Immundisolibacter sp.: one gene and its partner. The protein of the gene in region 2 binds, or shares a complex with, the protein of the main gene of each other region. Links are inferred from orthologs where the notes say so. Each region holds a gene or a part of one and is shown on either strand. Other genes may lie near its edges.

Region 1 (4,060 bases), 680 kb from region 2 along the record:
CGGGCGACTCGAAGTTCCTCAAGGGTGAGCAGGCTGAACGCGGTGCGGTGGCCGAGGCCAACGCCGACCTGGTGTCCAAGGGCAAGCAGCCGGCGCGTTACGAGCCGGTGCTGCTGGGCATCACCAAGGCGTCCCTGGCGACCGAGTCGTTCATCTCGGCCGCTTCGTTCCAGGAAACCACGCGCGTGCTCACCGAGGCTGCCGTCAGCGGCAAGCGGGACGAGCTGCGCGGCCTGAAGGAGAACGTCATCGTCGGGCGCCTGATTCCGGCCGGTACCGGCTTCGCCTATCACGAGGAGCGCCGCCGTCGCGGTCACAGCGAGCTTGAGCAGTTCGCCGAGCTGTGGAACCAGACCGAAGGTACTGGGACGGCGGCCGGCGACGCTGATCAAGCTTCCGAGCAGCAGGCCACGGCGCCTTAACGTTGCCTTCTGCTGGCCCGCCCCTGCCGGGGCGGGCCAGCCCGCGTACGAACCCGGTGAAGGCCCGTATGGCCAGGATGTTGCGCCCTGGCGGGTGCTTGCCGGGTTCGGTTGATGGCATTTGAATTGTGATCGGCTGCGATTGCGCCGAATGCGTCTGTTGAAGACCGGAACGGCGCGCTTTTTGGGTTGACAGTGACCCCGCCGATCCCTAGAATTCCGCTCCCCTGACAGGTCGGGGCCCCGTTGCCCCGGCCTGTCTATTTATTTGTGACCAGGAATTTTCCATGGCGACGATCAACCAGCTGGTCCGCAAGCCGCGCGTGCAGCCGCGAAAGAAGTCGCCGGTTCCGGCGCTCGAAGCCTGTCCGCAGAAGCGTGGCGTGTGCACGCGTGTCTACACCACCACGCCCAAGAAGCCGAACTCGGCCCTGCGCAAGGTGGCGCGCGTGCGCCTGACCAATGGCTTTGAGGTCACCACCTATATCGGTGGCGAAGGCCATAACCTGCAGGAGCACTCGGTGGTGCTGATTCGCGGCGGTCGCGTCAAGGACTTGCCCGGCGTGCGCTACCACACAGTGCGCGGCACGCTCGACACCACGGGTGTCAAGGATCGTCGCCAGGGTCGCTCCAAGTACGGTGCCAAGCGGCCCAAGAGCTGATCGATTCCAGGCGCCCCGGCGTTCACCCGCCGGGCGACTTTTCCCGATTTCTTTAGAGATCTGCCATGTCGAGACGACGAGTACCCGCCAAGCGCGACATCCTTCCGGACCCCAAGTTCGGCGACAAGGTGTTGGCCAAGCTGATTAACGTGATCATGCATGACGGCAAGAAGTCGGTCGCCGAGGCCATCGTGTACGGTGCCCTGGATCGCCTGACGGAGAAATCGGCGTCCGATCCGGTGGAAAAGGTCCGCCAGGCGCTGACCAATATCGGGCCGCTGGTCGAGGTCAAGTCCCGTCGTGTCGGTGGCGCCAACTACCAGGTGCCGACCGAGGTGCGCCCGTCCCGTCAGCAGGCGCTGGCCATGCGCTGGCTGATCGATGCCGCCCGCAAGCGTGGCGAGAAATCCATGGCGCTGCGCCTGGCCGGTGAAATCGGCGACGCGTCCGAGAACCGCGGCGCGGCCGTGAAAAAGCGCGAAGACACCCACCGCATGGCGGAGGCCAACAAGGCCTTCTCCCATTACCGCTGGTAAGCAGCGGTTTCTGAATCCGGATTCGACCGAGTAAACAGTCGTGCGTACCACCCCGATCGAGCGTTATCGCAACATCGGCATCATGGCCCACATTGATGCCGGCAAGACGACCACCACGGAACGCATCCTGTTCTACACCGGTGTGTCGCACAAAATGGGCGAAGTCCACGACGGCGCCGCCACCATGGACTGGATGGAGCAGGAGCAGGAGCGGGGCATCACCATCACGTCCGCGGCCACCACCTGCTTCTGGCAGGGCATGGACAAGCAGTTCCCGCAGCACCGCATCAACATCATCGACACGCCCGGTCACGTCGACTTCACGATCGAGGTCGAGCGTTCGCTGCGCGTGCTGGATGCCGCGGTGGCCGTGTTCTGTTCGGTCGGTGGCGTGGAGCCGCAGTCCGAGACCGTATGGCGCCAGGCCAACAAGTACGGCGTGCCGCGCTTGGCCTTCGTCAACAAGATGGATCGCTCCGGCGCCAATTTCCTGCGCGTGGTCGAGCAGGTTCGCACCCGCCTGGGCGCCAATCCGGTGCCGATCCAGCTGCCGATCGGCGCGGAAGAGAATTTCGAGGGCGTGGTCGACCTGATCGGCATGCGCGCCATCTACTGGGACGATGCCACCCAGGGCATGAGCTACGAGCCGCGCGACATTCCCGAAGCCATGCAGGCGGATTGCGCGAAGTGGCGCGAGAAGATGATCGAGGCGGCTGCAGAGGCCGACGAGGCGCTCATGGAGCAGTACCTCGAGGGTGGCGAGCTGTCGGTTGACGACATCAAGCGCGGCCTGCGTCAGCGTGTCCTGCGCAGCGAAATCGTGCCCATGCTGTGCGGTTCGGCGTTCAAGAACAAGGGCGTGCAGGCGATGCTCGACGCCGTCGTCGAGCTGCTGCCCTCGCCGGCCGACAAGCCGCCGGTGCGCGGTCTTGACGAGCGCGAGCAGGAAGACACGCGTCCGGCCACCGACGAGGCCCCGTTCTCGGCGCTCGCGTTCAAGATTGCGACCGATCCCTTCGTCGGTACGCTGACCTTCTTCCGCGTCTATTCCGGCGTGCTCAGTTCCGGCGACAGCGTCTACAACCCGGTCAAGGGCAAGCGCGAACGGGTCGGTCGCATCCTGCAGATGCACGCCAATACCCGCGAGGAAATCAAGGAAGTGCGCGCCGGCGACATCGCCGCGGCGGTGGGTCTGAAGGACGTCACCACCGGCGACACACTGTGCAGCGAGAAGTCGATCATCACGCTCGAGCGCATGGAGTTCCCGGAGCCGGTGATTTCGGTGGCGGTGGAGCCCAAGACCAAGAGCGACCAGGAAAAGATGGGCATCGCGCTGCAGAAGCTGGCGCAGGAAGACCCGTCGTTTCGTGTGCGCACCGACGAGGAATCCGGCCAGACCATCATTTCCGGCATGGGCGAGCTGCATCTTGAGATCATCGTCGACCGCATGCGCCGTGAGTTCAAGGTCGAAGCCAACGTCGGCGCGCCGCAGGTGGCCTACCGCGAAACCATCCGCAAGTCGGTCGAGCAGGAAGGCCGCTTCGTGCGCCAGACCGGTGGCCGTGGTCAGTTCGGCCACGTCTGGCTGCGCATCGAGCCGCGCGAGCCGGGCGAGGGCTACCAGTTCCACAACGGCATCGTCGGCGGCGTCGTGCCCCGCGAATATATCCCGGCCGTGGACAAGGGCGTTCAGGAAGCGCTGGGCAACGGCATCATCGCCGGTTACCCGGTGGTCGACGTCAAGGTGACGCTGTTCGACGGCTCCTACCATGACGTCGACTCGAACGAAATGGCGTTCAAGATTGCCGGCTCCATGGCCTTCAAGGAAGGCGCGCGCAAGGCCAGCCCGGTCCTGCTCGAGCCGATCATGAAGGTCGAGGTGGTGACCCCGGAAGACTACATGGGCGATGTGGTCGGTGATCTGAACCGACGTCGCGGCGTCATCCAGGGCATGGATGACTCGCCGTCCGGCAAGGTCATCCGCTGCGAGGTGCCGCTGGCCGAGATGTTCGGTTACGCCACCGACCTGCGCTCGGCCACCCAGGGCCGCGCCACCTACTCGATGGAATTCAGCAAGTATCTGGAGGCGCCCAGCAGCGTCGCCCAGAAGGTCATCAACCAGTAACGTCCGTCGGACGGGTCAGTCAAGCGAAGGGTGTGAGTCATGTCCAAGGCCAAATTTGAGCGAACCAAGCCGCACGTGAACGTGGGCACGATCGGTCACGTGGATCACGGTAAGACGACGCTGACGGCGGCGCTGACCAAGATCGGCGCGGAGCGTTTTGGCGGGGAATTCAAGGCCTACGACCAGATCGACAACGCGCCGGAAGAGCGGGCGCGCGGCATCACCATTGCGACCGCGCACGTCGAGTACGAGTCCCCGACCCGCCACTACGCGCACGTCGACTGCCCCGGTCACGCCGACTATGTGAAGAACATG
Region 2 (5,304 bases):
GCGGCAGATCGAAATGCAGGCGCCAGAACTCGCCCTCGCGATCACCGACGCTGGCCATCACCCGCTGCCCGCCGCCAAAAAACTCGAGGCGCGCGCCGGCCGCCAGCGACTTGCCGCCGCGCAGCTGAACAAGGGCTTCCCGATCGCCCGCCAGGCGCTCGATCAATGCCTCGATACGCCCGCCGCTGGCCCGCCGGCCGCGCAGCCGGGCGCGAATCACGCGCGTATCGTTCAGCAGCAGCAGGTCACCGGCGCGCAGCAGGGATGGCAGGTCGGTGAAGGCAAGGTCGCGAACGGCCGATCCGGCCGGCAGGTGCAGCAGGCGACTGGCGCTGCGCTCGGGCAGCGGCTGCTGGGCGATCAGCGCCTCGGGCAATGCGTATGTGAAGTCCTGGCGCCGCATGGGGCCGCGGATGGTAGCAGAGGGCACACCGGCGGCTTGAGTCCGGCCCGCCGGATGCCCATACTAGGCGCCCCTCCCGGCCGGGATGGCGAAACCGGTAGACGCGCCAGACTCAAAATCTGGTGGGGGTAACCTCGTGAGAGTTCGATTCTCTCTCCCGGCACCAGAAAATCCGCCGGCATCACCCGCTCGAGCGCCGACTGCAGCAGGCCGAGGCCAGCGCGGACCGTCCGACAGCCCCGGGCGCCTTCGGTATACTGCCGCGCTGAAAAAACGACGATTTGCCTTGCGAAAGTGGCGGAACTGGTAGACGCACTGGTTTTAGGTACCAGCGGGGCAACCCGTGAGAGTTCGAGTCTCTCCTTTCGCACCATTGCCTCCCATTTACTCAACCTCCCGAATCCGTAATGACCACTTCCCTGGAAAGCACCGGCGCCCTGCAGCGTCGCCTGACGTTGACCCTGCCCGCGGACGAGATCGAGCAACAGGTCGCCGCGCGCCTGAACCAGCTGGCGCGCCAGGTGCGCGTGAACGGCTTTCGCCCCGGCAAGGCGCCGCTGTCGGTGGTGCGCCGCCAGCACGAGGCGCGCCTGCGCGACGAGGTGGTGGGCGAGCTGCTGCAGGGCAAGTTCATCGAAGGCCTGGGCGAGCACCAGTTGCGCCCGGCCGGCAACCCGGACATCCGCGCCGAACCCGCCGATGGCGGCGAGGCGCTGCGCTTCTCGGCCAGTTTCGAGGTATTTCCGGACATCACCCTGGCGGACCTGAGCGGCGTGACGCTGAGCCTGCCCACCGCCACCGTGACCGATGCCGACGTCGAGAAAATGCTCGACCGCATGCGCCGCCAGCGCGCCGAGTGGCCCGAAGTCGCCCGTCCGGCCGCCCGTGACGACCGCGTCATGATCGACTTCGTCGGCACCATCGACGGCGAGGCCTTCGAAGGCGGCACCGCGCAGGACGTGCCGATCGTTCTGGGCAGCGGCACCCTGATCGGCGATTTCGAGGACCAGTTGCTAGGCGCCAGCGCCGGTGAGGAGCGGACCGTCAAGGTCACCTTCCCGGCCGACTACCCGCGCGACACCCTGGCCGGCAAGGATGCCCAGTTCGCGGTCACCGTCAAGGCCGTGCAGGAAATCGCGCTGCCGGAAATGAACGTCGAGTTCGTGCAGGCCTTCGGCATCGAGGATGGCGACCTGGATGCGCTGCGGGCGCGGCTGCGCGAGCGGCTCGACCAGGAGCTGACGACCGCGCTGCGCCGGCGCCGCAAGGCGGCCGTCATGCAGTTGCTGGAGCAGCAACACCAGTTCGACCTGCCGCGCCGCCTGGTGCACGAGGAGGCGCACAGCCTCGCCCACCTGGCCCAGCAGCGCAATCCGGCCGTCGATCCGCATGCGGACATGGCGCCCTACGAGGCTGAAGCCGAACGACGGGTCAAACTTGGCCTGTTGCTTGCTGAAATTACCCGGCGCGAAGGCATCAAGACCGACCCGGCTCGTGTGCGCGCCGAAATCGAGCGCATGGCCGCCGGCTTCGACGACAAGGACATGGTGATCAACTGGTACTACAGCCAGCCGGAGCGCCTGCAGGAAATCGAAAACATGGCGCTCGAAGAGCAACTGGTCGACTGGGTGCTGTCAAAGGTGCAGGTCACCGAAGAGGTCTTGTCCTTCGACGACACCGTCGCCACCTGAAGCCGAACGCACGCAGCACCCTTACACCACGGAGCATTGCCTTCATGACCGACCCGTTCCACAGCCTGCCCGGCCCCGTTGCCCAGGGCCTCGTGCCGATGGTGGTGGAGCAAACCGCCCGCGGCGAGCGCGCCTACGACATCTTCTCGCGCCTGCTCAAGGAGCGGGTGGTGTTCCTGGTCGGCCCGGTCGAGGACCACATCGCCAATCTGGTGGTGGCGCAGCTGCTGTTCCTGGAGTCCGAGAACCCGGACAAGGACATCCATTTCTATATCAATTCGCCGGGCGGCTCGGTCACGGCCGGCCTGGCCATCTACGACACCATGCAGTTCATCAAGCCGGCGGTATCGACGCTGTGCATCGGGCAGGCGGCCAGCATGGGTGCCGTGCTGCTGGCGGCCGGCGCGCCTGGCAAGCGATTTGCTTTGCCCAACTCGCGGGTGATGATCCATCAGCCGCTGGGCGGCTTTCGCGGCCAGGCCTCGGATATCGAGATCCACGCCCGCGAGATGCTCAAGATTCGCGATCTGCTGAACGATATCCTGGCCGGGCACACCGGCCGCACGATCGACCAGATTCGCCAGGACACTGACCGCGACAACTTCCTGTCGGCGAAGGAAGCGGTCGAGTACAACCTGGTCGACAAGGTCATCGACAAGCGGGTGTGAGCGCTGGACGGACCGACGAAAGGTTTCTTGCAGGTGCCGTTGGCGGTATAAATTTGCTGACGAGGGATTCTGAAACGGGGCGCACCACCGGCTTTCGACGGCCGGCCCGGACGCCGAAGCAGTGACTTGCAGGATGAGGTTATGAGCGACGACAAACGCAGCAGCGACGGCGAGAAGCTCCTGTACTGCTCGTTCTGCGGCAAGAGCCAGCACGAGGTGCGCAAGCTCATCGCTGGCCCGTCGGTATTCGTCTGCGACGAGTGCGTCGAGCTGTGCAACGACATCATCCGCGACGAGGTGGGTGAGAAGGCCGCCGACGAGCGGCGCAAGCGCCTGCCGACCCCGCGCGAGTTGTGCAAGCACCTGGACGATTACGTCATCGGCCAGGAGCAGGCCAAGAAGATCCTGTCCGTCGCCGTCTACAACCATTACAAGCGCCTCGACGCCGGCCAGCAGAAGGACGAAGTCGAGCTGAGCAAGAGCAACATCCTGCTGGTCGGGCCGACCGGCTCGGGCAAGACCCTGCTGGCCGAGACCCTGGCGCGCATCCTGAACGTGCCGTTCACCATCGCCGACGCCACCACGCTGACGGAAGCCGGTTACGTCGGCGAGGATGTCGAGAACATCATCCAGAAGCTGCTGCAGAAGTGCGACTACGACGCCGAGCGGGCGCAGACCGGCATTGTCTACATCGACGAAATCGACAAGATTTCGCGCAAATCCGACAATCCGTCCATCACCCGCGACGTGTCCGGCGAGGGCGTGCAGCAGGCGCTGCTGAAGCTGATCGAGGGCACCATCGCCTCGGTGCCGCCGCAGGGCGGGCGCAAGCACCCGCAGCAGGAATTCCTGCAGGTGGACACGCGCAACATCCTGTTCATCTGCGGCGGCGCCTTCAATGGCCTGGAGAAAATCGTCCAGCAGCGCATGGAGAAAGGCGGCATCGGCTTCTCGGCCGACATCAAGAGCGATGCCGAGAACAAGGACACCAGCCGCCTGCTGGCCAAGGTCGAACCGCACGATCTGATCCGTTTCGGCCTGATTCCGGAGTTCGTCGGCCGCCTGCCGGTCGTGGCGACGCTGAGCGAACTGAACCGCGAGTCGCTGATCCGCATCCTGACCGAGCCGAAGAACGCCCTGGTCAAGCAGTACCAGAAGCTGTTTCGCATGGAAGGCGTGGAACTGGAATTCCGGCCCGAGGCGCTGGACGCCATCGCCGACAAGGCCATGGAACGCAAGACCGGCGCCCGCGGCCTGCGCTCGATCCTGGAGCATGCCTTGCTCGACATCATGTTCGAGCTGCCGTCGATGCGAAACCTGAAAAAGGTCGTCTTCGACGACAACATCTTCGGCGCCGAAGGCAAACCGCTGCTGATCTACGAAGACGCGCCGTTGCAGCAAAGCGCTGCCGGCGACTGAAAGCGCCACCCCGCCCGGTCCGGCAAGCCGCCCGGTCGGGGCTTGAGTTCGACCGGCGCCGCCTCCATCTGTTGCGCATGGCGGCCGCCGCGCTGCCCTTCCCCACTGCCGAGGCCTACCCCGGGTGACCGACCGTAAGCACAAGCGCTCCGACGCTGATTCCGATTCCCTGACGCTGCCGGTGCTGCCGCTGCGTGACGTGGTGGTATTCCCGCACATGGTGATCCCGCTGTTCGTCGGGCGGGAAAAATCGATCACTGCGCTTGAACTGAGCGACGCCCACGACAAGCGGATTTTCCTGGCCGCGCAGAAAGACGCCGGCATGGACGATCCGAAAGCGGACGACATCTACACCGCCGGTACCGTGGCGCACGTGCTGCAGATGCTCAAGCTGCCGGACGGTACGGTAAAGGTGCTGGTCGAGGGCATCAGCCGGGCCAGCGTCACCGAGTGGTCACAGCGCGACGGCTGTTTCATGGCCAAGCTGGCCATCCCGCAGGCAGCCGAGGTCGACCCCAAGGAAGACACGGTCCTGCAGCGCAGCGTGCTGGAACAGTTCGAGCAGTACGTGCGTGGCAGCAAGAAGATTCCGCCCGAGGCGCTGACGGCACTGGCCGAGATCAGCGACTCCTCGCGCCTGGCCGACACCATCGCCGCCCACCTGCCGGTGCGCCTGCCCAAGAAGCAGGAACTGCTGGAAATCGTCGACGTCGTGCCGCGCCTCGAACATCTGCTGCATCTGCTGGAGACCGAGATCGACCTGCTGCAGGTCGAGAAGCGCATGCGCGGCCGGGTCAAGCGCCAGATGGAGAAAAGCCAGCGCGAGTACTACCTGAACGAACAGATGCGCGCCATCCAGAAGGAACTGGGTGAGCTCGAAGACGGTGGCAACGACCTGGACGAACTGGAACGGCGCATCGAGGCTGCCGGGCCGCCCAAGGCGGTACTGGCCAAGGCGCGCAGTGAACTGGCAAAGCTGCGCATGATGTCGCCGATGGCGGCCGAAGCCACGGTGGTGCGCAATTATCTGGACTGGATCGTACAGCTGCCGTGGCGCACGCGCAGCCGCGTGCGGCGGGATCTGGACCAGGCCCAGCAGGTGCTGGAGCGGGACCACTACGGC

What was found. The genes of interacting proteins can lie anywhere in the genome.
Region 1: the proteins of tig (region 2) and rpsG are in contact, whole or in part, in a crystal structure (PDB 3GTY), measured with the Thermotoga maritima proteins. The link is inferred for Immundisolibacter sp. from one-to-one orthologs. Residues at the interface, in WP_004081061.1 of Thermotoga maritima: Glu122, Val124, Val129, Leu130, Tyr133, Glu188, Gly259, Ile262, Tyr263, Glu266, Ser270, Glu273, Gln274, Glu277, Arg308, Gln311, Ile312, Ser315, Tyr316, Glu325, Arg329, Arg336, Leu363, Phe366, Trp367, Arg373, Leu377, Arg381, Leu384, Glu387; in WP_004081843.1 of Thermotoga maritima: Lys34, Lys52, Lys55, Glu59, Arg62, Gln63, Glu66, Asn67, Lys69, Val71, Arg95, Ala109, Lys110, Lys111, Gly112, Arg113, Pro114, Glu117, Glu121, Ile124, Ala125, Tyr127, Asn128, Asn129, Thr130, Gly131, Lys135, Asp139, Arg142, Met143.

Annotation. Positions count from the first base shown.
Region 1 is NZ_JACIZD010000001.1:735,083-739,142, forward strand. What follows is about bases 1-2,884. They hold rpsG (30S ribosomal protein S7), read left to right. Parts: upstream 1-1,149; coding sequence 1,150-1,620; downstream 1,621-2,884. Other genes in these bases: rpoC (DNA-directed RNA polymerase subunit beta'), read left to right, coding at 1-422; rpsL (30S ribosomal protein S12), read left to right, coding at 710-1,084; fusA (elongation factor G), read left to right, coding at 1,661-2,884. Outside these bases: more of fusA, read left to right, coding at 2,885-3,745; tuf (elongation factor Tu), read left to right, coding at 3,785-4,060.
Region 2 is NZ_JACIZD010000001.1:50,712-56,015, forward strand. Bases 1-2,952 are described here. They hold tig (trigger factor), read left to right. Parts: upstream 1-810; coding sequence 811-2,094; downstream 2,095-2,952. Other genes in these bases: queA (tRNA preQ1(34) S-adenosylmethionine ribosyltransferase-isomerase QueA), read right to left, coding at 1-403; clpP (ATP-dependent Clp endopeptidase proteolytic subunit ClpP), read left to right, coding at 2,139-2,762; clpX (ATP-dependent Clp protease ATP-binding subunit ClpX), read left to right, coding at 2,904-2,952. Also shown: more of clpX, read left to right, coding at 2,953-4,181; lon (endopeptidase La), read left to right, coding at 4,306-5,304. UniProt on the Bacillus subtilis protein: Involved in protein export. Acts as a chaperone by maintaining the newly synthesized protein in an open conformation. Functions as a peptidyl-prolyl cis-trans isomerase.